Chryseolinea soli: one gene and its partner. Each later gene encodes a partner of the first gene's protein in a complex. Links are inferred from orthologs where the notes say so. Each region holds a gene or a part of one and is shown on either strand. Other genes may lie near its edges.

Evidence for each region.
Region 2: the proteins of scpA (region 1) and meaB are in contact, whole or in part, in a crystal structure (PDB 8DPB), measured with the Methylorubrum extorquens proteins. The link is inferred for Chryseolinea soli from one-to-one orthologs. Residues at the interface, in SOR27001.1 of Methylorubrum extorquens: Glu577, Glu578, Asn579, Asp580, Gly581, Arg582, Arg583, Arg585, His596, Ala604, Ser605, Ala608, Asp609, Gly611, Phe612, Asp613, Val614, Asp615, Ile616, Gly617, Pro618, Leu619, Glu625, Arg628, Gln629, Val631, Glu632, Asn633, Asp634, Glu661; in SOR26638.1 of Methylorubrum extorquens: Arg20, Ala21, Ala24, Arg25, Thr28, Ser32, Arg33, Arg34, His37, Thr98, Gly99, Gly100, Ser101, Ile102, Leu103, Lys106, Thr107, Ala110, Ala113, Ile114, Asp115, Arg116, Ala118, Phe119, Ile120, Arg121, Pro122, Pro124.

Annotation. Positions count from the first base shown.
Region 1 is NZ_CP032382.1:271,170-287,059, forward strand. The notes cover bases 10,280-13,279. They hold scpA (methylmalonyl-CoA mutase), read left to right. Parts: upstream 10,280-10,714; coding sequence 10,715-12,844; downstream 12,845-13,279. Other genes in these bases: D4L85_RS00985 (methylmalonyl-CoA mutase family protein), read left to right, coding at 10,280-10,718; D4L85_RS00995 (CHAT domain-containing protein), read left to right, coding at 12,940-13,279. Outside these bases: D4L85_RS00955 (sialate O-acetylesterase), read left to right, coding at 1-1,561; D4L85_RS00960 (efflux RND transporter permease subunit), read right to left, coding at 1,683-4,721; D4L85_RS00965 (efflux RND transporter periplasmic adaptor subunit), read right to left, coding at 4,728-5,792; D4L85_RS00970 (TolC family protein), read right to left, coding at 5,816-7,177; D4L85_RS00975 (TetR/AcrR family transcriptional regulator), read right to left, coding at 7,220-7,861; chromosomal replication initiator protein DnaA, read right to left, coding at 7,973-9,394; more of D4L85_RS00985, read left to right, coding at 9,588-10,279; more of D4L85_RS00995, read left to right, coding at 13,280-15,890. UniProt on the Escherichia coli protein: Catalyzes the interconversion of succinyl-CoA and methylmalonyl-CoA. Could be part of a pathway that converts succinate to propionate.
Region 2 is NZ_CP032382.1:2,746,757-2,762,399, reverse strand. What follows is about bases 1-2,753. They hold meaB (methylmalonyl Co-A mutase-associated GTPase MeaB), read left to right. Parts: upstream 1-745; coding sequence 746-1,762; downstream 1,763-2,753. Other genes in these bases: D4L85_RS11880 (DUF5074 domain-containing protein), read right to left, coding at 2,593-2,753; D4L85_RS34405 (DUF5522 domain-containing protein), read right to left, coding at 2,420-2,548; D4L85_RS11885 (Dph6-related ATP pyrophosphatase), read right to left, coding at 1,735-2,463; D4L85_RS11895 (CHASE2 domain-containing protein), read right to left, coding at 1-689. In the rest of the region: more of D4L85_RS11880, read right to left, coding at 2,754-3,636; D4L85_RS11875 (TonB-dependent receptor domain-containing protein), read right to left, coding at 3,696-5,564; D4L85_RS11870 (ABC transporter substrate-binding protein), read left to right, coding at 5,930-7,066; D4L85_RS11865 (transglutaminase family protein), read right to left, coding at 7,140-8,018; D4L85_RS11860 (circularly permuted type 2 ATP-grasp protein), read right to left, coding at 8,029-10,590; D4L85_RS11855 (transglutaminase family protein), read right to left, coding at 10,604-14,038; D4L85_RS11850 (MBL fold metallo-hydrolase), read right to left, coding at 14,225-15,601. UniProt on the Escherichia coli protein: Binds and hydrolyzes GTP. Likely functions as a G-protein chaperone that assists AdoCbl cofactor delivery to the methylmalonyl-CoA mutase (MCM) ScpA and reactivation of the enzyme during catalysis.

The DNA of each region.
Region 1 (15,890 bases):
CCGTCACTTCAAAGTACCGCTCACCATCGCCACAACCCCCAGCGACGACGTGACCGGTGGTGAATGGAATGTCTGCGATCCCGCGCACGTGGGCGACTTCACGGCCGTTGGTTATTTCTTTGCACGCGACTTGTATAAGGAACTGAACATCCCCATCGGCCTGATCAACACATCCTGGGGTGGCACACATTCCGAAACCTGGACCAGCCGCAGTGCCTTCGAAGGCAGCGACGAATTCCGGTCGATGATCCAATCCATGCCCCACCTAAACCTGGACAGCGTCGCCAATGCAAAAGCGGCCGCCACCCAAGCGCGCATCGAGAAACTTCAAGGTAGCCTCAATGTGTCCACAGCCGTTCTCATCACCTGGAAAGACGTCAACTTCAACGATGCCTCCTGGCTCACCATGAACCTCCCCACGATGTGGGAAACGCAAGCGCTTGGCGACGTCGATGGCTATGTGTGGTTTCGCAAAACCATTACCCTCAACGCCGAACAGGCCGGCAAAGCCGCTACACTATCATTGGGTGCTATAGACGATGCCGATCAAACTTACGTGAACGGCCTCCTGGTGGGGAGCACCAACTCCTACAGTGCCAAGCGGGTGTATAACATCGCTCCAAATATTTTAAGAGAAGGAAAAAATGTGATTGCCATCCGGGTACAGGACACGGGCGGTGGAGGCGGTGTGAATGGAAATCCTGAGGACATGCACCTCTCCCTCTCCAACGCAGCGTTCCCGTTGACGGGTCCCTGGTCCTATCGCGTAGAGTCGTTGATGACAGGGAATGGTGTGGGACCAAACAGTTACCCCACACTCTTATACAACGCCATGATTCACCCGCTGCTGCAATACACCATCACGGGCGCCATCTGGTACCAGGGCGAATCCAACGCGGGACGGTCGTATCAATATCGAAAAGCTTTTCCACTGATGATCACCGACTGGCGCAAACATTGGGGACAAGGCGACTTCCCGTTCTATTTCGTCCAGCTTGCCAGCTATGATGCCAACCACGGCAACAGTCAAAACGGTAGCGGCTGGGCCGAGCTGCGCGAAGCACAGACGCTCACCCTAAGTCTGCCCCGCACAGGCATGGCCGTGACCACCGACATCGGCGAGTCGCATGACATCCATCCGCGGAACAAGCAGGATGTCGGAAAACGATTAGCCGCGATTGCGTTGCACGACACGTATGGAAAGAACGTCGTGTACACCGGGCCCGTGTGCAAAACTGTGCTCTTGGGGACGGGAAAAGTCGAGCTCGCGTTTAATTCGATGGGCAGTGGGTTGATGGTGAAAGACCGGTATGGTTATGTAAAAGGCTTTGAGGTAGCGGGAGAAGATCATGTATTTCACTATGCCAAGGCGTACATCGAAGGGGATCATGTAGTGGTGTCTAGCGATGACGTGAGAGCGCCCATCGCTGTGCGATATGGATGGGCGGATGATGCGGGCGATGATAATCTGTATAATAAGGAAGGATTTCCGGCGGGTCCGTTCCGGACCGATACTTGGAAAGGTGTGACGGAGGAGGCGAAGTTTGATTTTGAAAGGTAGCGCGAGGCGGCTCAAGATTTGAGGCGCAGAGACGCAAGAAGAACGCAAAGAGAAGCACTGCCTTTGCGCCTTTCTTTGCGTCCTTTGCTCGCCGAAGCTCTAGCGAAGATGATCTGACGACCTACACCACCTTCGGAGGAATAAGTTTATATACGACGGGCGTCACAATCCGCGACAACAGTGTGGAGCTGATCAACCCACCAATCAACACGATCGCCAATGGAGAGATCAAAGGATTCACCGACAATGCAATCGGCATCAAGCCACCAATCGCCGTCAAAGAAGTAAGCACGATTGGCAAAAACCGGACCTCCCCTGCTTCCCGTATCGCTTCGTCGATCGATTTCCCTTGCGCCCGCAATTGATTTGTGAAATCCACCAACAAGATCGAGTTCTTCACCTCCACACCCGCCAGCGCTATCAACCCAATGATGGCAACAAAAGACAACGAGTTACCCGTCAGGAACAACGCGATCACCGCGCCCACAACCCCCAGCGGAATAACGCTCAACACGATCAGCGTGCTCTTAAACGTTTTGAACATGAGCACTAACACCGCCACAAACATGAAGACCGTCACAATGATCACCGTTCCCAATCCGCCAAACGATTCGTTGCCGGCCTCCACATCGCCACCCATCATAAAGCTGTAGCCGGCAGGTAATTTGGTCGACTCCATCTTGCTCACCACTTCGCGGATCACTTTATCGTTGAGGTAACCTTTTTTCACAAAGGCCGAAACAGACACCATGCGATTTTTATTGTAGTGATCGATCCGGAGCGGCGATGTCTCCAACTGCAACCCGGCGATCTGCGCCAACGGCACAGCGGCGCCTTGACGATTATTCACAAAAAGATTTTCGAGCGATGCCAACGTGGCGCGTTCCTGTTTTGGAGTGGTCAGATGAATGCTGTAGTCCTCTCCCTCTGCGTCGGAGAAACTTCCCATATCCAGGCCGGCCACGGCAAGCCGAACGGTGCGATCGATATCCACTGTATTAATACCCGTCATCCGGGCTTTGTCCTGGTTGATGACCACGCGCATGTCGCTCTTCAAATTGCTGACGGGGTTGTTCACGTACAACGTGCCTTCGGTTTGTTTCAGCATGTGTTCGACGCGACCCGCCAATGCTCGGAGTGTATCCAGGTTGTCGCCAATCAGGCGAATTTCTATCGGCGCAGCCACGGGCGGGCCTTGTTCAAAGTTCTTCACCTCGATCTTTGCACCAGGATACTGGTTGAACTGATCGCGCAACGCATTGATGATCTCCAATTTTTTCTCGGGGGAAGCATGTTCGTCCAACTGCACAAAGGTCTGTGCAAAATCCGTGTGCTCGTTTTCCTGCGACACATTGTAATAGATCCGGGGATTACCCTTGCCTACGTTGGTAGCAAAGAACGACACTTCAGGAATGGCCGAAACCACCCTCTCCACATAGCGGGAAACCGTATCCGTTCTTTCCAAATTGGTTTGCAAAGGGGTGATGGTATTGATGATGAACTGTGGTTTTTCCGATGCGGGGAAAAGCCCGAAGCCGATGATGGGGAAAAGCTGCAACGAAGCAAAGAAAATGATACCGGCAGCCACCAGCGTGATCACGGGTTTCTGCAAAGCCTTGTCCAACAGTCGCGAATAGCTGCCGTGGATCAATCGTTGCAAACCGCGCAGGAAAATGTTGCCGTGATCATCGCCCTTGTCTTTCAAAATACGGCTCGACAAAAACGGGATGATCGTCAACGACACCAGCATGGAGGCCAGCACGGCCATGATCACCGCCAGGGGCAACCCGCGGATAAAGTCTCCCGCGCCTTCCGGCAAAAACACCAGGGGCATGAAGGCGATGATCAGCGTCACCGTACAGCCCACAACGGCCAACCCAATCTGGCGTGTTGCCTTGATGGTGGCGTCCAGTCGCGAATGACCTTCGCGCATCCATCGTTCGATGTTTTCCACCACCACAATACTATCGTCCACCAGTAAGCCCAGCGCCACTACCAACCCCACGATGCTCAACTGATTCAAACTGATCCCGAGCAAGTTCAACAACACCAATCCAATGGCCAGCGACAAGGGGATAGAGATCATCACGATCGTGGCAGCGCGTCCACCCAAGGGCAGAAGGGTGATCGACACGAGGAGGATCGCGATGAGAAAGTCCTTACCCAATCCCGCCAAACGTCCATTCACGTTGTCAGCCTGATCGAAGTGGTTCACCATGGCAATGTTCGACGGCAGTGTCGCCTCAAATTGCTTCAACACCGGTTTGTACACTTTTTGCGTTTGTGTGATGTTGAGTCCAGGCTTTTGAGCTGCCACCACAAACACACAACGGTGACCGTTGAGGCGCGTAATGTGCGTAGCTTCTTCAAAAGTAATGGATGCGTCGGCGACATCGCTCAACAAAATATTTTTACCGTTTGCGGTATAGACAATCGTATTCCGGATCTCATCCAGGTTCGTATAGTTCCCGCTCGTTTTGATGTTGAACGATTTGGAACCGGCGATGACACTGCCCCCGGGAATGTTGGCCATCTCGCTTTGCAAACTGCCAATGATGGCGTCCATCGGAATGTGCATCTGCGCGATCTTTTCCAAACGCAACTCAATGCGAACGATCTGTTCCGGCAAGCCCTGGATCTCCACGTTCTTCAACATCGGAATTTTCTCCAACTCGTCTTGCAAGGCTTCCGCTTGTTTCTTCAACACGGTACGCGAAGCGTTTTCCGAAATGAGGGCGATCTGCAGGATGTTCACATCCGAAGGCTGGAATTTATTCACCTCCATTGAATATATGTCCTTGGGCAATTCCGATCGAAGGCTGTTCAATTCACGGATCAGCTCCTGGTATTTTTCATCCGGGTCGCTCTCATATTTAAACTCCACACGAAACACGGCCAGACCATCGCTGATGGTGGTGCGGATCCGTTTGATGTCTTCCAACTCGTTCACTTTATCCTCGATGGGATCGACCACCAACTCTTCCATATCCTTGGGGCTTGTGCCCGGATACACAATGATCATCGCAAACTGCGGCGACTCCACATCCGGGTCTTCGCTGCGCGGCATGGTGAGCAGCGTGGTGATGCCCACGGCGGCGGCCATCAAAAACATGATGAGCGTGAACTGATAATTTTTTACCGCATATTCAGAAATTTTCATAACCGCTTATTTAAGGATTTGGATGGGCGAACGATCGGAGAGATAGGCGCTGCCGGCAATGACCAGCGCAGTGGCATTTTCGAGACCCGCGCTGATGCGAATGGTGGCCCCATCAAATGAAGCAATGGTGACGGGCTGTTTGCGGGCGGTGCGTGAATCGTCGGTCACAAACACAAAGCCTTCGTTTCCGTTGGCGTCCAGCACGGCTTCATAGGGAACACTCCACGAAGTGACCGATACACCGGAGTGGATCACAGCCGAACCAAACATGCCGGCCGCCAGCTTCACGCCATCGTTATCCACTTTCAATTCCAGTGTAAAGGCGCCGGTCTGCGGATCGGAGGTTTCCGATCTTCTCAGTACAGTGCCTTTAAATGTCTTTTCCGGGAAGGCGTCGATCTGCACACTGGTCTTGTCGCCGTTCTTCACGGTTGCCCACTGTTTATCGCTCACCCCAACCTTAAGGATCCAGTCACCTTTCGCTGCACCGTTTGTCTCCAACACGGGGTTGCCCGTGCTCACCACCTGGCCGGCGTTCACAAACTTGCGCAACACAAAGCCGTTGGCCGGTGCATGGATCTCGGCAAAGGTCCGGTTGAATGTCACAGCTTCCAGTTGTTGCTTGGCGATGTCGAGGCCGGTCTGCACGTTTTGCAGTTGCTCCAGGGTGGCCACGCTGTCGCGATACAAGTTGGTGACGCGTTGGAGATCGCGTTGTGCTTTTTCATAGCTAAAGCGGGCTTGGGCCACTTGTGCATTCAATTCCGTGAGGTCGAGCGTGGCGAGGAGTTGTCCTTTTTTTACGGCTTCACCTTCTTTCACCAACACGGCGCCGACCACGCCGCCGCTCTTAAAACTCAAGGTCGTTTCATCGTCGGTGGTGAGTTGGCCGCTAGCCTTGATGTCGGTGAGGCTGGTCGATTTTTCCAGTGACATGACTTTCACCGGCACGGGCTCGGCGGCGTTGGGAATCGCCTTGCGTTCGCCCTTGCTGTCGGTGCAGGCTTGGAGCGCCACAGTCGTCAACAGGATGGCACCGGCAAACAGAAAATTCTTTTGGATAGTGTTCATATGGATTCGGATTGATATTTTTTTTAGAAAGTATAAGAAGCGGTCTCGCGCTCCAGCCGGGCTTCGGCCGTGAGCATTTCAAACAATCTCAGGTTTTGTTGGAGCTGTGAAGAGGTAAGCTGGTTGCGTGCATCCAGAAATTCGATCAGCGTGTTGATACCTTGCTGATAGCCCTTTTCCACCAGGTTGAAGTAGCTCTGCGCCGATTTCAATTGCTCGCGCGCTGCGGCATAGTTTTGTATGGTGGTTTGCAAATCGTTCTTGGCCACATCCGCAGCAAGCTGAAGCTGTTCCGTGGTGCGCGTCAGGTTCAACTCTGTTTTGCGCATCTCCAATGTGTTCTGACGGATGCTGATGTTGTTTCGAAAACCTTGAAACAACGGGAGCGAAAGTTGCACACCGACGAGATAGTACTTCGACTTGTCGTTGAACTTCCAATCGGATGCTTGCGAACCCAGGTCGAGGAAGGCATTCACTTTTGGCACGCGGGTGAGTTTGTTCAGGCGAATGGAAGCGGCATTGATGTCGCGCGAGGTTTTGATCATTTTCAGTTCCTCGCGGGAAGCGATGTCGGTTGACGCCGTATCCAAAGCCGTGGCGTCCGAGAAAGTATAAGAGACTTCAATCTCCCGGTCCAAGGGCTTGTTCAATAAAAAATTAAAATACTTGCGGGCATTGACTACGCGGTTCTCCGCACTGTTCAAGTCGGCCTTCACGCGTTCGGCTTCGCTCTTGCTGCGCAGGTAGTTCGCGGGCAAGCTCTTGCCATTGCGCAGCAGCGACTCATTCACTTCCACGTTCTTATTGACCAACCCAAGCCCGCTCTCATAGATCTTCACCGCCGCCACCGCCGCCAGGTAACTAAAGTAGGCCGACTTGATATCCAGCACCAGCTGTCTTTTATACAGCTCGACCTCGTATTGCTTGAGCACAATCTGCTGGCTTTGGATGGACCGGTTCACATACAGGTCGGTGTTCACCAACGGCAGCGACGTGCGCACCCGTGCATCATAGAAATTGTGCGGAAAAAAATTCTGGTTCACGTTCTCGATCTGCGGAAACTTGTCGCCTTGGGTGAGTTGATTGAGGGAGGCATACACCGGGTTGAGCAAGTCGCCTACCGGAATGGCAATACTTCTTCCCCCCTCGCCCGACGTGTAGTCACCCAGGAGATTTACAGAGGGAAAAAAGTAACTGCGGGCAATCTGCAGGGACTGTTGTGCCTGCTGCAGCGTGATGTCTTTTTGCTGCAGCACCAGGTTGTCCTTCAACCCTTCGGAGACATAGCCATCCAAAACGGTTTGCGCCGTTAAGGCTGCCGAAAGCGTGGTCAGCACGATCGCAAGGCCATATCGGATCAGTTGGTAAGGTAGATTAGTTTTCATTGAACATTTAGTTTACACTGTTAATTACTATGGCAAAATTTTTTAAGCAGGCGACGTGTTGTGCATACGGTTCAGGATCTCGTTGACCATGTCACAGGCTCTCATGGCCAAATTGGGCTGGTTCAACTCGCTGACGACGGAACAGCGGTTCCGGATCTCGAGCGAACAAATGCCATGCACCATCGACCACGTTGTGAAGGCCAGCACCTCGGCGTTCATGTCTTTGAAATAACCTTTGGCGATACACTCTTCTATAGTATTCACCAAAAAGCCAAAGGCGCGGTCTCCCTCCTCCCAATCCAACTCATCCTTTTTTTCTTTCTCAAGGGCATTCATGGGCGACCGGATAATGAACATTAGATCATAGAATTCCCCATTTTCCAGGGCAAACGTCACATAAGCCTTGCTGATGGCCTTCAGGCGCTCAAACGGATCCTCCACATGCCCCAGGGCGCGGAAATATTGGTTGAGCAACACAAAACCCTCACGGTGCAGGGCGTAGAAAATGTCATCCTTATCCTTAAAATAGAGATAGATCGTGGTGGGCGAATACTCGATGCGCTCGGCAATGTTGCGGATGGACGTTTCCTCATAGCCACGCTCCATGAACAACGCCTTGGCGGTTTGCAGGATCTTGGCTTTCAATTCCTCTTTTTGGCGCTCTTTACGGGTTGATATGGTCATTGCATTGCTGATATTTTACTTAACGGTGTTAAGTTACAGAATGTTTTAGATTTCCTGAAATTTTTTTTGATGCAAAAACTTGAGGGAGGTACGCCGAAAGTGGCTAAATGGCTAACTGACGCGCATTTTGAGCTTTTTGCCCAGGTCGTCTACAGTAGCCTTGAAATTGGGATCGGTTTTCATCATGTCCTCAACAGATTCCAGGGCGTGGATCACCGTGCTGTGGTCGCGACCGCCAAAGTTCTCGCCGATGAGGGCCAGGGTGAGCTGGGTATAGCGCTTGCAGAAATACATGGCCACCTGGCGGGGGATCACGATCTCGCGCTTCTTCACTTTGCCTTTCATGGCGTCCAGGTCCACCTTAAATGACTCGGCTACAGTCTTTTGTATAAAATCTACGCTAACGTCGGATTGGATTTCCTTAATGATGTTCTTCAACACTTCCTTTGCCAATTCCAGGTCGATCTCCTTCTTGAGCAGGGTGGCGTGGAAAATGAGCGAGTTCAGCACCCCTTCCATGTCGCGCAAGTTGGTGTCTACGCTGTAGGCCAGGTATTCCGACACTTCCGTGGGAATTTGAATGCCGTCGGCCTGCATCTTGCGGTTGATGATGGCCAGCTTGGTTTCAAAATCGGGTTCCTGGAGGTCAGCCGTCAATCCCCATTTGAAACGGGAGAGCAGGCGTTCCTGGAAGCCTTTCATGTCGCGGGGCGGGCAATCGCTGGTCATGATGATCTGCTTGCCCGACTGGTGCAACTGGTTGAAAATATGGAAGAACATCTCCTGTGTCTTCTCACGGCCGGCAAGGAATTGCACGTCATCGAGAATGAGAAGGTCTACTTGCTGATAGAAGTTCTGGAAATCCTGCAGCTTGTGATTTTGCAGCGCGTTGAGAAACTGGTTGGTGAAATCGCTTTGATCGACATACAACACCACCTTGTTGGGCATGTTGTTTTTGATCTCGTTTCCGATGGCTTGCACCAAGTGTGTCTTTCCCACACCGACACCGCCATACAACATCAACGGGTTGAATGATGTGATACCGGGTTTCTTTGCTACTGCGACCCCAGCCGAACGCGCCAGGCGGTTACAATCACCTTCTACAAAATTATCGAAGCTATAGGCCGCGTTGAGTCGCGAGTTGACGGTGTGCGGATTTAAGGCTTTAATGGAGAAAGGTGAATAGTCGTCGGAACCAAAACCGTTCACAGCACTGCGGCGGTTGCCTGCACCATTGGCGGGATAGTTAACCGATACGGCAGGCGCTTGCTGATTGCCACTGTCGACCACCACGGAATACTCCAGCCGGCCGGTAGGTCCCAGCACGGTGTGTATGGCACGCTTCAGCACGGGCACATAGTTATCTTCCAGCCATTCGTAGAAAAATTGAGAAGGAACTTGTATCGTCAGCACGTCGCCGTCTACCCGCAAAGGAGCAATCGGCCTGAACCAGGTATTAAAGTTCTCCTCTCCTACATTTTCCCGAATCACTTCAAGACAATCGTTCCATACTGTACTGCAGCTAACTTCCATGGTTGATCTCCAAATTCAGTGTGATTTCAGACTCTGTTTGAGAAAGGGAGACAAAGATGTAAAAAAAGAGATAAACAAAACAAGCCGACCTATCCTTGATTTTTCAGAAAAATATGTGATTAGAAAAATTTGAAAATTAAACACCACCAGTTCGGAAAACTTGACTAAAATTGGATTATAATAAAGAACCCGCATGTCTGAATCCGCTATCCACAGCCTGCTACGGCAATCTTTCCCCATTTCGAATAAAGCCGATTGGTTGCGGACCGCTGCTGCGGAGATCGAGGGAAAAGATCCCGCCGAAATATTGGCCTGGAAGCTTGACGGCCTAACTTTTTCTCCGTATTACGACCGCGCCGATGTCGCGCCACTACAGTATCTCAAAAATTTTGAACTATCCCCTTCACCGCACGCGCATGCTGGTGCACGCTTTTGGGAAAACCTGCCACAGCTTGTCGTAACGGATGAAAAAAAAGACAATGCTACACTCCTGCATCAACTAAACAATGGCGCCGACGGCATCCTACTGGATCTTCGAAATCGCCAAACGGTTGATATAGCCGCCCTGTTGAATCAAGTGGAGTGGCCCTATTGCAACGTCTCTTTTTTCGTGACGGATGCATTCCTGGAAAACTTGTTGGCGACCCATGTTCAGAAAAAAAATTATGAGCCACATTCCCTTTCCGGGACGATATGGTGGAATAATCTCCCTGAAAAAAATATTCCCAAACTTTCATCGCTCGCACACCTCACCCATTTCAGGCGCTGGGGCATCGTAGGCGAAGCTTCATCACCCATAGAGGAACTCGCGAACGTCTTAACAAAAGCAGCCCGGTTGATGGATGCGCTCACGGAAGAAGGCGTTGAAAAAGAAATGGCTTGGCGCAACCTCGCATTGTCCATACCGGTCGATACCGATTTTTTTTGTTCAATTGCAAAACTAAAAGCCTTGCGTCTACTCTGGTCTCAGCTGGCGCATGCGTTTGGTATACCCCCCATCGATAGCATGGCCCTGCATCTTCACGTGCGCTCTGCGCCGTGGATCAACGAAAAATTTCAACCGCATGGTAATCTGTTGAAGGCAACGACGGCCGCTATGGCCGCCGTGATGGGCGGCTGCAACGCGCTGACCATCCACGCCGAAGATGCAAACAACATGACGATGACGCGCATGGCTCGCAATGTGTCTTCCATTTTACGCGAAGAATCGCACCTCGACAAAGTGGCCGATCCGTTGGCCGGTACCTATGCCGTGCAAGAAATGACGCATGCCCTGGCGCATGCGGCGTGGACGTTGCTTCAACAAAATCTGCAACAGCCATGAAGCCCGATTTCTCACGCATCCCCGCGAGCGCCTTTGTGCTCCCGCCCGCACCGGACAACACGCGCACGGGTTCATGGAACAGCCCTGAAAAAATTGCTATCCCTGCACGCTACACGTCAGCCGATCTCAACGGTGCAGGACACCTCGATTTCTCGGCGGGCATTCCCCCCTTTCTTCGCGGGCCGTATGCCACGATGTATACGACCAAGCCGTGGACCATCCGTCAATACGCCGGCTTCTCCACCGCGAAAGACTCCAACGCATTTTACCGGCGCAACATCGCCGCCGGGCAACGCGGCCTTTCGGTGGCGTTTGATCTTGCCACACACCGCGGCTATGATTCCGATCACCCGCGTGTGTCGGGCGACGTGGGCAAAGCTGGGGTGGCCATTGATTCGGTGCTGGACATGAAGATCCTTTTCGATCAGATCCCGCTCGATAAAATGTCGGTATCGATGACCATGAACGGTGCGGTCATTCCGATCATGGCCTTTTACATTGTCGCCGCAGAAGAACAAGGTGTGAAGCCTGCGCAGCTGAGCGGCACCATTCAGAACGACATCCTGAAAGAGTTCATGGTGCGCAACACCTACATCTATCCGCCGGCCCACTCCATGCGCATCGTGGCCGACATCTTCCGGTATACTTCACAGCGCATGCCAAAGTTCAATTCCATCAGCATCAGCGGCTACCACATGCACGAAGCCGGTGCCCCGGCCGATGTGGAGCTGGCGTATACGCTGGCCGATGGATTGGAATACATTCGCGCCGGTTTAGCCGCCGGGATTGCCATTGACGATTTTGCACCGCGTCTTTCATTCTTCTGGGGCATCGGCATGAACTTCTTTATGGAGGTCGCCAAGATGCGTGCCGCCCGTCTTTTGTGGTCGAAGCTGGTGCAACAATTCCATCCCAAAAATTCCAAGTCGATGGCCTTGCGCACGCACTGCCAAACTTCGGGATGGAGCCTGACCGAACAAGATCCTTACAACAACGTGACGCGCACGTGCATCGAGGCGATGGCCGCGGTGATGGGGGGCACACAATCGCTGCACACCAATTCGCTGGACGAAGCCATTGCACTGCCCACCGATTTCTCGGCACGCATTGCACGCAACACACAACTGTACCTGGAAAAAGAAACCGGGATCACCCACCTCGTCGACCCGCTGGCCGGCTCGTACTACGTGGAGAGTCTCACGGCGCAACTGACCACTCATGCCTGGCAATTAATGGAGGAAGTGGAGCGACTCGGCGGCATGACGAAAGCCATCGAGAGCGGTGTTCCGAAAATGCGCATCGAACAAGCGGCCGCCGCCAAGCAAGCCCGTATCGATTCGGGCAAAGATGTGATCGTGGGCGTGAACAAATATGCCACCGACGAAAAACCCGACTTCGATATTTTGGAAGTGGATAATACGGCCGTGCGGCAAGAACAACTTGAGCGATTGATCCAACTGAAAGCCGAGCGAAACACCGCCGCAGTAGAGATGGCGCTGCAAGCATTATCAGACGCCGCGGCCAACGGCACGGGTAATCTGCTGGCTCTGGCCGTGGATGCCGCGCGGCTGCGTGCCACGCTGGGAGAGATTTCGGCGGCTATGGAAAAATCGTTTGGCCGCTACAAAGCCACCATCCGTTCAATTTCGGGTGTATATTCGGGAGAGATGAAGGATCAAAAGATTTTTGAAGAAGTGCGCGAACTCGCCGACCGCTTTGCCGAACGCGATGGCCGGCGCCCCCGTATCCTGGTAGCCAAGATGGGTCAGGATGGTCACGATCGCGGGGCCAAAGTGATCGCCACCAGTTTTGCCGACCTCGGCTTTGACGTGGACATCGGCCCGTTGTTTCAAACACCGGAAGAAGTGGCCATGCAAGCTGCGGAAAATGACGTGCATGTCGTAGGCGCTTCCAGCCTTGCCGGGGGCCACAAAACACTCGTTCCGGCACTGATCACAGCCCTAAAAAAAATCGGACGACCCGACATCATGGTCATCGCCGGTGGGGTTATTCCCGCGCAAGACCATCCGTTCCTCCACGACGCGGGCGTCTCGTTTGTCTTTGGCCCGGGAACCGTGATCACGACGGCCGCCCGCGACATCCTGGAACGCCTCATGCCGGAATAGAACGACCAGCCTAGCTTTGGTTCGCTGCCGAAAAGCGGCCTTCCCTCGCTGTTTAAAATTCATTACATTAGTAGTCCAATTCAAATACTTGCTCCATGAAACTTGCCAGGTTGCTCCTGTTAGTGGTGATGTGTGTGACCGCCGCTGAGCCCTTGTTTTCCCAAAACAAAAAGTTTGACAAAAGCCTCAAAAAGGTCGATGCCAGCTACGCTTCCGGAAGTTTTGCGAAGGCTTCTAGCGGGCTTGAAAAACTAAAGAAATCCGTCGTGGCAAAAATGGGGCAACAAAATGCCTACATGCCCGGCTTGCTGCTGCGCGAAGCCCGCATCAACCTGGCTTCGGGCATGCTCACCGACTTTGACAAAACGCTGGCGGATGCCCTGGCCAACAGCCAGACCATGTATGGCGACAACAGCGCAACCTATGCCGGCAACCTCATCGACGTGGCCGAGATCTACAACGAATACGGCAACTTTCGGGTAAGCCGCGAATACCTGGAAAAAGCTAAGGAACTGCTCACAAAGACCAATCAGTATTCGGATGCGCTAAAAGGACGCGTGGCATTGGCCGAAGCCGAAGCCATGACAGGCCAGGGCTTTTGCAACGACGCGGTGGCTACACTGCGCAGCGTGGAGAGCTATTTCGCAGGTCGCGCGGTAGAGAAAGAGACCAAGGTGGATGGCGCAACCATCAAAACCGTGCGGGTACCCGACGAAGAATTATTGTTCCGCTACACCAGCTATGCACGCCTGCTCACCCTGACCGCCAACGCCTACGCCAAAAAAGGAAACCTCCTTTCGGCCGACTCCGCTTTTAAAGCAGCGCAAGTGTGGATCCGAAAAAACCAACGCTTCATGGGCGAGACCAGCCTGTATTTGGTGCAAAACAATTTCCTCTACGCCCGCATGCTGGTGGACAACGGCAACGAGCATCGCGAGAATGACCTCGAATTCGACAACCTGTTGAACGATCTGAAACGCCGCGCCAATCCCACCTACACCCTGGGCCACGACATTTATCTCGCCTATCTCCACCAAATGCTGGAAGAAGAAAATCGCGCCCGCTACCTGAACGTGAAGCTCGAGTACGAGAAGATGATCGACAAGTATTTTCCGAAAACAAGCCTCGTGCGCATCAACCTGAAAGCGGTAGAGTTTGATTCAAAATTTCAGCGCGACAAAACCAAAGACCTGGAAACAGACGCCATCGCCCTCATCAAATCGAAATCGCTTCCCAAAAATTATCGCACCACCGAACGCACGTTGAATTTTTTGTATGAAGTGGCGCTGCGCGAGAAACGCTACACCAACGCCGAGAGCTACCTCACACAGATCTCAGAAATTCAGAAAGAACTTTATGGCGAAACGTCGCCGGAATATCATCTCTCCCTGATCCGGCTGGCCGGTTTCTATCTCGACTATACCAACAAGATCGACGAAGCCTCCAAGATCTATGAAGAAAGCTATGCCAAGATCGTCTCGAAGGAAATCGGCCCCTGGCACAAAGACAACCTCAACATCCTGAACCACCTGGCAACGTTGTATGAATACGCCGACAAGTACGCACTCGCCAGCGCCACGCTCGACAAGGCTTCGGACGTAGCGCGCTCCAAGTTCGACGACAAAGATCCTGACTACGGCGTGGAACTCGACCGTATCGCCGGATTGCAGATCAAACTCGGACAGTACGAAAAAGCCGAAGGGAACCTGGCAAAAGCACTGACCATCCTGGAAGAATATCGCAAAGACGACGCGCGCATCGGCGACTATGTGCACGTGATCGAAACGCAAGCCAAGCTCTTCGGGATCAAAGGCCTCTTCGACGAAGCCGAAGATAACCTGGAGCGGTCGCGACGACTCATCGAGAAAGCGAAAGTGGCCGTGGGTAGCGAGCTGAGCACTGCGGAAGAGTTGACGGCACTGTTCATCCAACTGGGACGCTATTCGGAAGCCGACCGTTTGCTGAACACGCAAATCCCCGAATACGAACTGCTTTATGGTAACACCTCCTTGCGCCTCATCGAGCCCCTGGTGAACAAAGGACGCCTCGCCCTGGCCAAAGGCGACTACACCGAGGCCGAACGCATTGCCCTGCGCGCCAACCAACTCGCCACGAAATCCTATGGCGAGATCTCGACCAAGACCGCCCCGACACAAAAATTGCTCAGTGACATTTATTATACGCTGGGCGACTACGACAAAGCCGAAAAGAATGTGATCAAGGCCGTCGCCAGCCAGGAAAAACAATTTGGAAGAAATCACGTGGAGGTGGCCAAATCGCTCTCGCAACTGGCCCTCATCAAGTTCTACAAAGGCGACAAGCCGAAGGAAGTTGAAAAGCTCATGCTGGAGTCGCGCGACATCATGGCGGCCAAGCTGGGCAAGGACAACCCCCAGTATGCCGAGATCCTGAAGAACGTTGCCGTCCTCTACATCTCCGAAAAGAAATTCGATCTCGCCTTCAACTCGCTCACGGTGGCCGAAGGCATTTGGCGCACAAAGACGGGCACCAAGAACAACATCAACGCCGCCGGGATCTATACGCTGACCGGCGATGTTTACTATCAATTGAAGAACTATAAGAAGGCGGAAGAATTCTACAACCAATCGAAAAACCTGTACGAGAAATTCTTCAGCATTACCCACCCCGAGTATGTGAAGGTGATGTCGAAATTGAGCAAGGTGGCCTACATGCAGAAGGATTACAAGCGCTCAAAACGCCTCATCGAAGAATCGCTCACCAACTACGAAAGCTTTATCAAACAATACTTCCCCGCCCTGAGTGAACGCGAAAAGGCAAAGTACTGGAACACCATCAAAGGCGACTTCGAATTCTACAACACGCTTGCGCTGAGCAACCTCGACGACTTCAAAGACCTGTCGGGGAAAGTATACAACTATCAATTGCTCACGAAGGCCCTACTGCTCAGTTCGTCTATCAAAATACGCGAACGCATCCTCAACAGCACCGACGACCAGTTGAAGATGCAATACAGCACGTGGGTACAAAAGAAGGAACTCCTCACCCTGGCATTGTCCATGAGCGC
Region 2 (15,643 bases), 2.5 Mb from region 1 along the record:
TAGTTGACAATTTCGGTTTCATTGTTTCGTCTTAAGAATTTGCGCGCTTTTGCCGAATCGTATGCCAGGGCCATCTCGACCGCAAAAGCATACTGCGGTTTACCGGCGACGTCGGCTTTTGGTGTGAACTGCCGGCATGTTTTTACATCGTCCTGATATGCCGCGTCGGTATCCAGATTGGCAAATCCCTCACGCGATGCATTTTCTGAGAATATGGGGTCGGACCGTCGCAACGAATCAAATTTGTCGGCCGGTAGCAGCGTATCAGCGCGCTCTAGTTGGCTAACCAGTATGACATTGCCCGCTTGAGTAATCGCTGCGCCGAGCATAAGATTGCCAAGCTCATCCCGAAGGGGTGGACAACTAACGGTATCTCTATGGAATCCACTGCAGTCGAAGAATGCGTCGATGCCGATAATTTTCGGTTTATACTTGCTGATGATCTGGATTTGTTGTGCGATTTCCCGGCGCGACAAATTGCCTATATTGACAACCACAATACTGGTGTCTACCGGCGGGTCTACGCGAAGCCCCCAGAAGACGTAATCAGTCAGCTCCACATCGCCAATGGCTTTGCCGATGGAGTCGAACGCGTCGAATATAGTCAACTGTGTAATCCTCACAATGCCCCACATGGCAAGGAAGACGAAGACCGTTGCGATGAAGCAATCGAGCCAGAATTTTCTCATGATGGATAAGAATGTATGAAGTAAATTTAGAAATTTACCTTGCATTACCATAGCCCTTGAAGCCACGACCCCGATCGAAACGCACACTCACCGAATACACGGAGGGAATCCGTCGTGGCGATCGCGTGCTGTTGGGACAGGCCATCACGCTCATTGAAAGCACCCTTCACGACGACCAAGCGCTGGCGGCACGGCTGCTTTCGGCCATCAGCCCAAAAACCGGTGGCGCTATCCGGCTGGGCATTACCGGGGTTCCGGGCGTTGGAAAAAGTACGTTTATCGAGGTTTTGGGCTTGTATCTCATTCAACAGGGAAAGAAGGTTGGCGTTCTCACCGTCGATCCCAGCAGCCCGCTGACGCGGGGGAGCATTTTGGGTGACAAGACCCGCATGGAAGAGCTCTCAAAAAATCCAAACTGCTTTATTCGCCCGTCGTCGTCGGGCAATGCCTTGGGCGGTGTGGCTCACAAAACGCGGGAGGCGATGCTCTTGTGTGAAGCCGCGGGGTTTGATGTGATCATCGTCGAGACCGTGGGCGTCGGACAGTCGGAAGTGTCCGTAAAAAACATGGTAGACTTTTTCCTGTTGCTCATGCTGGCCGGGGCCGGCGATGAGCTGCAGGGCATCAAGAAGGGCATCATGGAAATGGCCGATGCGATTGCCATCACCAAAGCGGAGGGTGACAATTTTTCGCGCGCGCAAGAAGCGCGGGCCGAATATCAACACGCCCTTCATTTGTTTCCGCCCGGTGCTTCGGGCTGGACGCCCCGCGTGGTCACGACTTCTGCCTTGACCGGCGAAGGCATTGAAGGCATATGGCATATGATCGAAGAGCATCACCGGCACACGCAAGCGTCTGGATTTCTCGACAGCCTCCGCAGACAACAAAATGTGGAGTGGTTTCGTGAATATTTCAAGGACGCTTTGCAAGCCGATCTCCAGCGGCACCCGACGCTCAAAACATTACGCAAAACGCTGGAGCGTGACGTGGAAGCCATGAAGTTGTCGGCCCAGGATGCTGCACAAAAATTATTGGAGGCCTATCATCAGGCGATCCGCGGAAGCAAGTCCTGAAACCAGAAAGATTTTTCCACCCGCTCGTTTTCGCCTTGCTGATTTTTCTTTTGAAAACTGTACTGCTTCTTCACCACCTCGCCGGTTTGGAATGGCACCGGTTTCTTAAAAATCGGACCGTCATACACCAATGTATGGTACTCTCCGTTCTCGCCACACGGGTCCACGCCAGGCCGAATATTTTCAGCAAAGGCCGTGTCGATCGTATTGCCTAGCTGGTCTTGCAAAAACTTGTCCGCATCGGCCGAACAGATCACTGTTTTAAATCCGATCGCGATAAAGTCATTCAATAACTTTTGCGTATCTATTTTCCACAGCGGATAAAGAGAGCTTAAGGCTGTGTTCTGCAACAGCTTCTCGCGAAACAAGCGAAGGTCTTCCAAAAAAATATCACCAAAAACAACCTGTTCGATGCCGCGTCGGGCGCATTGTTTGTAGTATGCGATCATCAACTTTTCATAGGCGTCGTGATCTTCGCTGGACGGCAGGTACAATTTTGTCAGTGGCAGGCCCAGGCCCGCAGCTTGTTGTTCGATGAGCGTTTCGTGCACGCCGTGCAGGCCCACGCGCCGGGTCTCTTCGTTCAACGTGGTATGAAGATCCACCACGTGGTACTCGCCCGACGTGAGGATCTTATATAAAGCGAAAGCGGAGTCTTTACCTCCGCTCCAGCTTATCGTTACTTTTCTTTTTGAATCCATAAGGACAATGACGGCATCCGTTCTTACAACAATAACCTCGTTTTAAGTGATAGGCTTCCGTGAACACGACAAAGCCGTTTTCCATGTAGTATAATACAGGTTCGTCTTTTTCCTCATGTTCTTCGTCTTTCATCTAAAAACAAAATTGGTAGGACTGATGCCGGCGGTGAATGTCTTTTTGAGCTTGCCATCGCTGGTGTAAATATAAACTTTTCCTTCCGAGCTATAGTTCAAGGCATCGCCAATCCATATTTCACCGTTGTCGGGATCTACGTTCATGGCATATTGAGTTATGATCTCTTCGGCCGAGAACAAAGGTGTTGTAGACGCGGTAGTGGCCGAGGTAGAAATCTTGTAGAAGCTTCCAGAGGCGCTATAGATCAAACCACTTTTATCGGGTGTAATGGCGAGGTCCGTATCGACGGAAGTGCCGAGGTTGATGGTTTGCTCTTTCTCGAATGTGGATGGGTTAATGCGATAGAGTTTGGCATCGGCATCGCCGTTGGCGAGCACCCAAAGCTTATTGTTGTTGTCAACCACCATGCCCACGGGAACGCCGTCCAATTCTATGTTGTCGACGAGTGTGTTGTTCGAGGGATCGATCACGCCCACGTTGTGGTTACTGCTGTAGCCTGAGGCTCCTACAAACAATTTATTGCCCACGTACACGATGTTTTCAATTCCTTCTTCGGTGGGAATCTTTTTTGTTACGGTGTTATTCGACAGGTCGATCACCAAAACATAGGAGTCCACCAGATTGTAGTTGTCGTCGTAAGGTCCCTGTACCGTGAGGTATCCCTTGTTGTCTACAACTTCCATGTAGCGCGGTTGAATGATCTGATCGTCGGTGATCGAACCCAGTCTTTCGAAGGTATTGGCATTGGCGATTTCGACCTTGTTGTCGCCGTTCACCACGATGTAGGCCTTATCGTCGTGAAAGATCATGGATTGCACGACGTCGCCTGCGTACTGTCCGGCGGCATTTCTAAAAATATTTTGCTGCAGGGTATCGGCTGTTTCATTATAATAGGTGATCGTGCCCGTGCCGGACAAAAACTTTCCTTCGTTCAACACGAAAGCGCCATGTTCGTATTTGCCCTGGGGCTTGTCGTCGTCATCGTTACAGGCCCATAGCGATACCGCTACGAACAGCACGGCGAAAATTCTTCGCATGTTTTTCGTCACATTAAAAAAAGAGGGGTTTCCGGACGGTTCCGTTTTGTAGTGAATGTTCATTGTTTCTTACGATTTAAGTGATAGGAAATTTTCAAGTTAAAGTTGCGGCCCGGCATGGCCCGACCGGCATAGAGTTGATAGGTTTTATCAAACAGGTTTTTCACCTGGAAAGAGAGCATGAAATCATGTTGATTTTGTGTCCACAATTTATTGAGCGACAAATCGGTCAACACAAACGGATCGAGCGCATACACCGACGAATTGGATGATTCTGTGAAGCGTTTACCCGAATATTGCAAATACACATTGGCCGACCATGTTTTATACACAGCACTCACGGTGCCCGAACCCGTGTGAAGGGGAGTATAGATCAGTTGTTTGCCTACTGCGGCCGCGTCCGTATCATCCGTCTCCAGTGTTATCGCCTGTGTAAATTGATAGGACAGCTTTGCACGAACCGTCACTATTCCTATGTTCACCTGGTCTTCTACGCTTGTCTCTATGCCATCGGTCCTCACTTGCTTCACGTTGCGGGGGCGGTATATGCCCTGCTCCATGGGGATCCACTGGATCCATTGGTCGATGTGCTGGTAAAATCCGCGGGCATTGATCTTCAGCATATGATAGCGCCATCCCAGTCCAGCCTCGGCGGCGTAGCTGGTTTCGGGTTGCAGGTCGCGGCTGCCGGCTTCTTGCCAGTAGCGATCGTTGAATGTGGGGGCGCGGAAATTTTTGGAACCGTTCACACTCAGCAACCACTGCTGTGCGGAATTTTCGAACAACACCACATCGGCGCCGACGTAGGGCAGCAAAGGGGCCGTGACGTGCGTGATGAAGGGCTGTCGCAAATTGAATGACGCCGAAACTTTTTTAAAGGTCTTTTGAACGGCGGCGGCCAGATCCACACGATCTTCTTCCGGCGAAGTGGGGCCGTATTCTTTCACTTTGCCGATGATGTGATTCCACTCGGCGCTGCCGGAAACGTTCCACTGATTTTTAAAGGTATACTGATGGCTGGCCGAAGCGATCCAGCGGACAATTTCGCTCACGGTACCATTATAAATGATCTTGTCGTCGACAAAACCACCACCAATCTTTGACAATCCTTGTGTGGTGTTTTGTTCGTAGAAAACACTGAGGCGATGATTGCGGTCGTCTTGCTCGTCGGTGCTGTTGTTGTTGCCGATGGTGGGCTGGATCTCTTTGTGGGAGTCGTTGAACCAGTAGTCGAGGGTGATGCGGCGGGCTTCGGAAAAAGAATATTGCGCGTGTTGCACAAAGCCCTGTTGCCAATAGGCGGCATGGGGTTGTCGTTCGCCATACCCGGGAATGGGGAAGTCGTTTTTGGCTTGCACGCGATAGAGTGATGATGAGGAAGAAAATCTTCCAACGCGAAACGATCCTTTCAACGAGGTGAAATAGCGGCCAAAGCTTCCCACCTCCTGGCTAACAGACAAGATGTTGGTTGTCGAACCTGTAGACGACAGCAACACCGATCCGCCAAAGGCACCACTGCCAAAGCGCGCGCTTCCCCCACCCGCATGCACCTTCACATCGTCGAAGGCTATCGTGGGCAAGATGGAGAAATCGGCCTGGCCAAGCGAGAAGCTGTTGATGTTGATGCCGTTCCATCGCACGGCCACATGCGAGGGCGATGTGCCGCGCATGCTGATGCCCGACAGCATGCCGTTGCCATAGTTTCTAAAATAGACCGGGAATTGAAACGCCAATATCTCTCCCAGGTGACGTGACTCTTGCTGCGATCTTAACGCCGAGTCCAGGCCATAGAATTGACCGCCGGCCAAGTATTTTTCGTCGGGGAGGCCATAGACCGTTACCGGCTTCAGCACAACGGAGTCGCCCTGGGCTTTCGCGAGAAAACCGACGCTGACACATCCCAGAAAAATACCCAATCGCAAAAGCATAGCGCGTTTGATGGCGACGGATGCAAAACCAGACAGAGCCGGAAGCAAGGGCTTTCGAACACTCCTGACCTTTCACCCGAAAGTCAAAAATTAAAGTTTGTAAGGATTGATGGCAGGTCTCCTGGCTTTTCACATCGCTGACGCCTTCCCATCCGCCGGCGGCGAACAGTGGCTAATTAGAGAGTCAGCGATAACTATGTGAATTACAGTTGCGGGGACAGCTCCGGAATTGACGTGGGTCGTACCGGTATTCCCTTTTAATCTCCTGATGCTGGTGCAGCAAGAGAACCATGAATCCGAGACAAACATACTATGCAATTCTGTAAAACCAAAGGACCTCTCCATTCCTCTCCTATCTTTGCGGCATGAGATCGACCTTTATCCTTATTCCTTTTCTCCTACTGGTTGCTTGTTCAACCCGAAAAACAGAAACACCTCCTGCGCCCATCAGCACCTCTTCGGCCACGACCTTGCATTACGCAGAAGGGTTCACCGTTCGTTATGAAGGCCATGTGAAGCATGTGGAAGTTACCCAGCCGTTTCAGGGTGCCACGTCCGGCTACAAATATTTGCTCGTGCCGCGCAACGAGAATATCCCGGCACATGCCGATGATGAAAAAGTGATCCGCATTCCTTTGCAATCGATCGTGTGCACGGCGACGACGCATATTCCGTTACTCGACTATCTGAATGAAAGCGACAAGCTGACAGGCTTCCCCACCACCGACTATATCAGCTCTGAAAAAATGCGGCAGCGCATCGACGCTGGAAAAATACAGGAGCTGGGGGTTGACCAGGGCATGAACCTCGAACGCCTGGCCGTGTTGAAACCCGACATGGTGATGGGCTACAGCATGAACTCGGACTACGGTCAGTTTAAAAAAATGGAAGAGCTGGGCGTGCCGGTCGTGTTGAATGCAGAATACTTGGAGAAACATCCCTTGGGGCGCGCGGAGTGGATCAAGTTTATGGCGCTGTTCTTTGATAAGGAGAAGCTCGCCGATTCCGTGTTTCGAACCATCGAACAAAGCTATCTCGAAACGAAGGCCATGGCCGATCGCGCCACGTCACGGCCTTCGGTGTTGAGCGGTGTGGTGTATAGCGATGCGTGGTTTCTACCGGGAGGAAAAAATTATGCCTCCACCATCTTAAACGACGCGGGGTGTGACTATTTGTGGAAAGACGATCCCTCCAGCGGGTGGCTTCAATTGAGCTTTGAGTCGGTTTATGAAAAGGCGCACGATGCCGATCTTTGGATTGGGCTGGGCAGTTACACGTCGCTTCGCGAGATCGCGGCGGCCGACCGGCGGTATGCAAAATTCGAATCTTTTGTTCAGAAGAAGGTCTATAATTATGATGCACGAAAAGGTGCAAAGGGTGGAAGTGAATATCTGGAGTTGGGCTACTTGCGGCCGGATATCATTTTGAAGGACCTGGTGAAGATCGCGCATCCGGAATTGGAGCCGGGGTATGCGTTGTTTTTTTATCGGGCCTTGGAATAGGTTGAACCACCTCACCTTCGCTAAAGCTTCGGCGAGCAGGCAAAGTCAGCGCAAAGGTGCTTTCGTTTGAGACTTAGTCGAGGCGAGTGACGTCTACTTTTACCGATAGGTTTTGTTTGCCTGAGCTGAAGACAATGCCTTTTATTGGAGCCACGTCGTGATAGTCGCGGCCAAAAGCTACGGTGATGTGATTGTATGTTGGCAACAAGTTGTTTGTCGGATCGAACTCCACCCAGCCGATCGAAGGAAAATAAACCGATACCCAGGCATGCGATGCATCCGATCCCACCAGCTTCTCTTTGCCTGGTGGTGGCAAGGTCTCGATGTAGCCACTTACGTAGCGTGCGGCCAGCCCCATGTTTCGAAGACAACTGATCATGAGGTGAGCAAAATCCTGACACACACCCTTCTTTGCTTTCACCACAAATTCCACCGGGGTATTGATGGTGGTGAACCCAGGCTTGAATTCGATGTTCTTGTAAATTTTCTGCATCAACGCGTGGCAAGCCGACCATAAGGTGGCGTCTTCTGCAAAACAGTCTTCTGAAAATTTCTTGATCTCTTCGCTGTAGGGAATGTAAGTCGACGGCAATGTGTATTGAATGATGTCAAACAGTTCGTCATCCTGCGACGCCAGGCGTTGCTGCATGTCTTTCCACAACACGGGCGAATCCAAGGCGCGATCGGCGTTGGGCCGGCCTTCGAGGTTTACTTCACTTTCGGAGACGATCTCCAAATGATCATGGTCGGTATAGGATGAGAAGAACAAGACTGTGTTACCAAAAAAATCTTTGCGATAGGTGAGGTCATCCGGTGGCGGCTGGATCTTTATCTGGGAAGAAATGCAGGTGTGTTGGGGAAGGTTCAAAGGCGTGAGGCAAACGCGATTGTGGCAGAGACTAACAGGGTCCTGGTAAGTATATTCGGTCACGTGTTTTACTTTGTATCGCATACACCAATTTTTATACTTCCAATTTGAAATTGTCTTTTGTGCCCTGGTATTGATACGTAGAGTGACTGAAATACCAGGCCGTGAGCTTCACCGACAACAATGATATTTTCGAGTTGAGCACTTCACACACGCGATCCAGCTCTAACCTGAATTCCAGCTCTTTGTCCACCGCCATCAGCGTCTCCACATTGATGAGGCGCACCAGGCTGTAACACTCGAACACGATGTTGGAGATCTCGCTATCATGAGCGCCCTTTTCTTTTTGCGGAAGCTGCTCCACGAATTTCAGCAGCTGTTCCAGCTGCGACAGTATGGAGATGGGGTTCTGTTTGTTCAGGAATAACAAGTCGATGGCGGGCGCAATATCGAAATAGGTGCGATACACCGATCTGTAGTTGGACAGGTTCTGGTTGCTCACCAGCAGGGCTTCCAATATCTGGAACTCGATGTGCTCTTCATATTGAAATGTGAGAAGCGCCCGGTATTGCGTCAACTCCAGCGATATCTCTTCAATGAGCTGACCGATGCGATACATCAACCAACCTTCGCCGCGGTACATGCTCTGACGGTTCATCTCCAAAAATGACAGCAGGCTTCCGTTCAGCTGATCCAACAGCGTGAACACATGGCGTATGCCTTGCGGCTCCAGCACGGCGAGCTTGCGCTTGGTGTCCTCCATGTCGTCGATGATACGCCAGTTGTCGATGGACCAGCGGTCGCGCACGGCGTACATGGCTTTCAACAAATTATTCACCGTAAAAACGATGCTTCCATGCTGGTTCTGATCGCAGATCAGCTTGTGGATCTCGTTGAGCCGGTCCTCCACGGTAGCCGTCTCATTTTCTTCCAGGAACCCGGGATACGTACCGGTGATGTGCGTAATGGTATGCAGCAGCGCACTTTGCGCTTCGGACTCCTGACCGTTGCTGGCATTCCCGCCTTGACCCAGGTTGCGCAATACGATGCGAATGAACCGCGACGTACGGACTACCCGTTGTGCATAACGCCCTACCCAAAAAAGGTTCTCTGCCGCACGACTGGGCAAAACAGCTTTTCTTTTTAAATCAGAATGATGCAACAACGACGGGGTGTTGCTCTTCACCGAAGTTTCTACCCAAGTGTCCTTGGCGATGCCACCGTCCTGGTTCGACACCAGAAAACTACCCTTCTCGGGCGAACAACGTGTGAGACCACCGGGCATGATATCGTAGCCGCCATTGGCCGCCACCAGGAACGTACGCAACACTGTGTAGCGCGGTTCCAATTTGCCCTTTGTGAAAACCGGTGATGTTGAAAAACCAACTTCTTCCTGGCCTACATATAAATACGGCTGCGCTTTCATGCGCCGGATCAAATCTTCTTTTTGTTGTTTGGAAAGCTGGCTGCCCATGACCGTTCCCGATCCGGTCGTGCGATCAATTTTTTTGATGACGAGCTTATCGATATTATCCATCACAAAGCCCATCTCCTTGGGTTGCCCGCACCACCAGGTGGCCACCATTTTGAAAACGGGATCTTCGTTTAGAAAATATTTGAACACATTGTGCATGAAGGCCATCAATCCTGTGTTCTCCAGGATGCTGCTTCCCAACGGATTGGCTATCGACACATTGCCCTTGCGGATGGCTTCCAGTAAACCGGGGATGCCCAGGTGCGAGTCTTCGCGAAGCTCCAGCGGATCGCAATAGCTGTCGTCGACACGACGGAGGATGATGTCTACTTTCTCCAGGCCTTCCACCGTTTTTATCCACACAAATCCATTCCTCACCACCAGGTCTTCGCCTTGCGCCAGCGTGAAGCCCATGTAGGAGGCCAGGAAGGCATGTTCAAAGTAGGTCTCGTTTCGCGGGCCTGGGGTGAGCAGTACCACGCGGGGTTGCTCCTTGCCTTGCGGGGCAATGTCGAGGAAGGCCTGCATCATGTTGTTGAAGAAGCCTCCGAGTTTGGTGGTTTGGTGGTTGCGGAAAAGTTCGGGGACCACGCGGTTCAAGGCGCTCCGGTTCTCCAACGCATAGCCCATGCCCGAAGGGGCTTGGGTCCTGTCTTTCAACACCCACACTTTTCCATCGGGGCCGCGCGACAAGTCGGCGGCGTAGAGGATCAATTGGTTGGCACCGGGTAATTTTATTTTATCGCACGGACGCAAAAATCCGGAGTGTGCATAGATCAGTTCGGGGGGAATGATCCGCTCCTTCAACAGTTTGCGTTCGCCATATAGATCTTCCAACACTTTGTTTAGCACATAGGCACGCTGCTTCATGCCACGCTCGGTGATGCGCCATTCGGCAGCCGGGATGAGCAGGGGCATCGTGTCGAGCAACCAAGGCCGGTTCAGGCCGTCGGTGTCGCCGTAGACGTTGTAGGTGACGCCGTTTTCTTTGAGGAGCTTTAGCAATTCCTGCTGCCGGCTTTTCAATTCCTGGGGATCGAGTTGCTCGATGTTGTGGAGCAATCTTTTCCAATGGTCCTTTACCTCACCCTCAAATCCAAAGCACTCGTCCAGCTGTGTGCGGTTTGCAAAGTAACCTCGCGTCCAGGTTTGCAGCGGGGTGTTGGGGTTTATGCTTTCCATTCGGTGAGGTGCGTCAGAATTGCCGTAAATCTAGTGTATGTGGATACTCGGGGCTTACTTTTATTGCAGGCGGATCAAATTTCCTTGGAATCTCGTTCTTTTCCAAATATCGGCCAACGCCCGCCACGAACGTTTCGCGCGGCGTGACCGGCCCTTGCGTGTGGCCCTCGCTCCAAAAACGGCTGATCCTTCTCCCCTCCGCTTCAAACGCGTTGACAGGAAACGTATCGTAATTTCTTCCTCCCGGATGCGCGACGTGATACGTGCATCCTCCTATCGCCCGGTTGTTCCAGGTGTCCACGATATCAAATACCAAAGGCACATCTTTGCCTAACGTGGGATGCAATGCCGAAGGCGGGCTCCAGGCGCGATAGCGCACGCCTGCCACGTACTCGCCTTTCACGGGTGTCTCCGACAACGGCACGGGTGTGCCATTGCAGGTGATCATATAGCGGTCCTTGTTGAAATTCTTTACTTTCACTTCGATCCTTTCCACCGATGAATCCACAAAACGCGCCGTGCCGCCGCTGACGGCTTCTTCACCCAGCACATGCCACGGTTCGATCCCCATGCGCAACTGCAACTCCATATCTAACAAAGTAATTTTTCCATGGAGCGGGAAACGGAATTCAAAGAATGTCTCCAGCCACGCGAGGTCGAAGGGATAGCCCGCTTCGGCCAGGTCGCGTGTTACCTCCGCCAAATCTTGTTGCACGTAATGCGGCAACATGAACGTGTCGTATAACGCCGTGCCCCAACGGACGAGCTTGCGCTTGTAGGGCATTTTCCAGAACCAGGCCACGAGGCTTCGCAGTAACAAGAGCTGCACGATGCACATCTGTTTGTTTGGCGGCATGTCGAAGGCGCGAAACTCCAGGATGCCGAGACGGCCCGTGGAACTGTCGGGCGAATAAAGTTTGTCGATGCAGAATTCCGCGCGATGTGTATTTCCGGTAATGTCAATCAACAAATTCCGGAAGATGCGGTCCACCAGCCAGAAGGGCACGTCGCCTCGCTCCGGGATTTGGTTGAAGGCGATCTCCAACTCGTACAACATCTCCTGCCGTCCTTCATCCACGCGGGGTGCCTGGCTGGTAGGTCCAATGAATTGAGAGGAGAACAAATAGGACAAGCCGGGATGATGCTGCCAATACGTGATGAGACTTCTCAACAAGTCAGGCCGCCGCAGCAACGGACTATCCGACGGTGTGATGCCGCCGATGGTGATGTGATTGCCGCCGCCGGTTCCCGTATGCTTTCCGTCCAGCATGAACTTCTCGCTGCTCAGACGACTGAGACGTGCTTCCTCAAAAAGAATATCGTAGTGATTGACCAACACCTTCCAGTTCTTCGCGGGATGAATGTTTACCTCCAACACACCGGGGTCGGGCGAAAGCCCCAGCTTGGTCAGGCGGTTGTCGCGCGGGCATTCGTAGCCTTCGATCACGACTTTGAGTTTTAGTTTTTCTACAGCGGCCTCGATCGAAGCCAGGAGGTCCATGTAGTGTTCTGCATATTGCAGCGGCGGCATGAAGAGGTAGATCTTGCCGTTTCGCAGCTCGATACACAATGCCGTTTTCACCGTATAGCCATCGAAGGTGGTATCGGGCTCTTTCGATACTTCTTTTTTCTCCAGCTTTTCTTTGAGGTCTTTCGGTTCTTCTTCATCCAAAACCGTAGTCGCAAAAAATTCCTTAGGGAGCGCACCGGGTTTTATTTCGTCGAAAAAACGGTGCTGAACGTGCTGGTGAAAATCTTTCAGCGCCGGCAAGCTCTCGAACGTGCTGCGCTCCACCGGCCGTTGTGTTCGCTTGGGGCTGGTGTAGAGCAATGATTTGAGCGGCAAACGCAAACCGATGGGTGAGTTCCCCGGAATGAGCACGAGATGATGGTTCCTGAACTCCCATTGGCACGAGAGCCATTGATTGTTCCAGTGATTCCATTCCATGGGAATGACATACCCGGCCGGTGTGGCCATGCCGTTGACCAGCAATTCCGCCAGCTTTCTGCGCTCCAGCGGATCATCAAGATTAGCGCTATAGGGATCGATGTTTACCGGTACTTTGCTTTCCTCCCAAAGAAAAAAGAATGCATCTTCCAAAGCCGGGTGGACATGGTCGGCAGGAATATTCAGAAAGCGGGTGATCTCAACGGCTAGGCTATGCACATCTTTGATAGTGAATGACGAAGCGTTGTCCTCCAGATCCAGCAGTGCGTCATTCTTCCAGATAGGCTGGCCGTCGTTTCGCCACAGTGCAGTGTATTGCCAGCGCGGCAGGGGCTCGCCAGGATACCATTTTCCCTGACCGTAGTGCACCAAACCACCTTTGCCAAAAGCGTTCTTCAATCGCCTGATCAGCTGGGCACCCAACGCTCTTTTGTGGGGACCATCGGCGGCTGTGTTCCATTCCTTTGCTTCCATGTCGTCGACAGAAACAAAGGTGGGCTCGCCGCCCATGGTGAGGCGCACATCACCGCGTTGCAGGTCCTCCTCCACTTTGTTGCCCAGCGCCATGATGGTAGCCCATTGCGCTTCGCTGTAGGGTTGTGTGACGCGCGGGTCCTCGTGTATGCGGAAGACCTCGTTCTTGTAGGCGAACGTGACTTCGCAAACATCGGTCATGCCCGTGACAGGCGCAGCGCTCACAGGGTCGGGCGTACAGCACAGGGGAATGTGCCCTTCTCCGGCAAATAGACCAGACGTTGGATCGAGTCCGATCCAGCCAGCACCGGGGATGTATACTTCGGCCCAGGCATGCAGGTCTGTAAAATCATGTTCGGTGCCGGAAGGTCCATCCAATGCTTTTGTGTCGGCCTTCAACTGAATGAGGTATCCGGACACAAAACGCGCGGCAAGACCCAGGCGGCGAAAGGCTTGCACCAGCAGCCACGCCGAGTCGCGGCACGAGCCGCTTTTTAGCGTCAATGTTTGTTCGCATGTCTGCACACCGGGTTCGAAGCGGATGGTATAGCTTACATACTGCTGCACCGCTTGGTTCAGGCTGACCAATACGTCGATGGTGCGCATCTTTTTTTTAGTCGGGTCTACCGTCTCGAGCCACTGCGAAAAAACAGGACCGGTCTCTGCGACCTCGAAATAGGGCAGCAATTCTTTTTCGAGCTGCGGGGTGTAGGCGAAGGGAAATTCCTCCGCATAACTTTCAATAAAAAAGTCGAAGGGGTTGATCACAATGATCTCGGCGATCACCTCCACCTCAAATTCCAGCACGGTTGTCTGTTCGGGGAACACCACGCGTGCGAGGAAGTTGCCAAACGGATCCTGTTGCCAGTTGATGAAATGATTTCCGGGCTTCACCTTCAGCGAATAGGACAAGATGGGGGTGCGGCAGTGGGCTGCGGGACGCAAACGGAACGTATGCGGCGACAGGTTTACCGGGCGATCGTATTGATAGGAGGTCTGGTGCCGGATAGCAACTTTGATGGACATAAAAAATGAAGTGATTAAATGTTAAAATACTTCATTTTAAAACCAGATGCATGGTGTGGACGGCGATAGTTTAGGCGTTCCCAAACCGTCGTCTTTTCAAACGATTGTGCTCCCTAAAGTTTTTTATGGGCAGGCGATTCTGAGACCACAGGGCGCAAAACAACGCGACGCGGCAAAAAAAGCCTGCTAAGCCTCGATGGCTTCCGTCACGATCTTGAGGCCGGCCTCTTGCATGGCACCGAAACCACCGTAGACATTGATCAGGTCGGTGAAGCCATAGGTCTTCATCAGCGAGATGGCGGTCATGGAACGATAGCCGCCGCCGCAATGCACGATGTAAGGTTTGTCTTTATCCAGCGTGGTTGTGACGGCCGGAAAATCTCCGAGCGGCAAAAAGGCCGCACCTTTGAGATGACTGATGTCCCATTCGCCGTGTTTGCGTACGTCGAGCACTTGGGCACCCTGGCGCATTTCATTTTCCACGGCATCGGCTGTGATGGAGTGTACTTTGTCGAGGTTGCCTTTGTAGGTAGCGATGCCACCTTCGAGGTAGCCCACTACTTTTTCGTAGCCTACGCGGGCCAGGCGCAGCACGGTTTCGCTTTCTTTTCCCGGCTCGGTGATCAGCACCAGGTCTTTGCGGATGTCGATCAGCGTGCCTACCCACACGGCAAACTGGCCATTGAGACCAATGTTGATGGCTCCGGGGATAAAGCCCTTTTCAAAAATGTCGGCGGGGCGGGTATCGAGCAGGATGGCGCCCGTGGCAACGGCTTTCTCAAGCGCTTCCTGTGAAAGTGGCGTGGTGTTGCCGGCGATCACGTCTTCGATGGGATCGTAGCCGCTTTTGTTGATGCGGGCGTCTTCGAAGAAATATTGGGGTGGCGGCAAAATGCCGTCGGTCACTTTCGAAATGAATGCCTCCCGGGACATCTCTTGCAGGGCGTAGTTGAATTTCTTTTGTTCGCCAATGGTGGAGAAGGTTTCCTTGCCGATATTTTTTCCACACGCCGAACCAGGCCCGTGCGCCGGATAGACCATGACGTTGTCGGGTAAGGTTTTTATCTTCCGGGTAAGCGAATCATACATGAGGCTGGCCAGTTCTTCCTGGGTCATGATGCCATCCAGCAAATCGGGACGTCCCACATCGCCCACAAACAAGGTGTCGCCGCTAAACAAGGCGTATTCATTGCCGTTTTTATCGATCAGCAAATAGCAGGACGATTCCGGGGTGTGGCCAGGGGTGTGCAGCACGCGGATCTTTACTTCGCCCAGGGGAAATTCTTCGCCGTCTTTGGCATTGTACACGGCATAGTCCGTGTCGGCGCCGGGACCGTAGATAATGGGGGCCTTTACTTTGCGCGACAAGTCAATGTGGCCCGACACAAAATCGGCGTGGAAATGGGTCTCGAAAACATATTTGATCTTGGCGCCTCTCCTCTCGGCCAGCTCCACATAGGGTTCGGTTTCCCGCAGGGGGTCGATAATGGCGGCTTCCCCGTTGGATTCGATGTAGTAGGCGGCTTCCGCCAGGCAATTGGTGTAAAGCTGTTCGATGTACATGTTTCGCGATAAAAGTTGAATGGGCGATGTAAGTTTATCTAC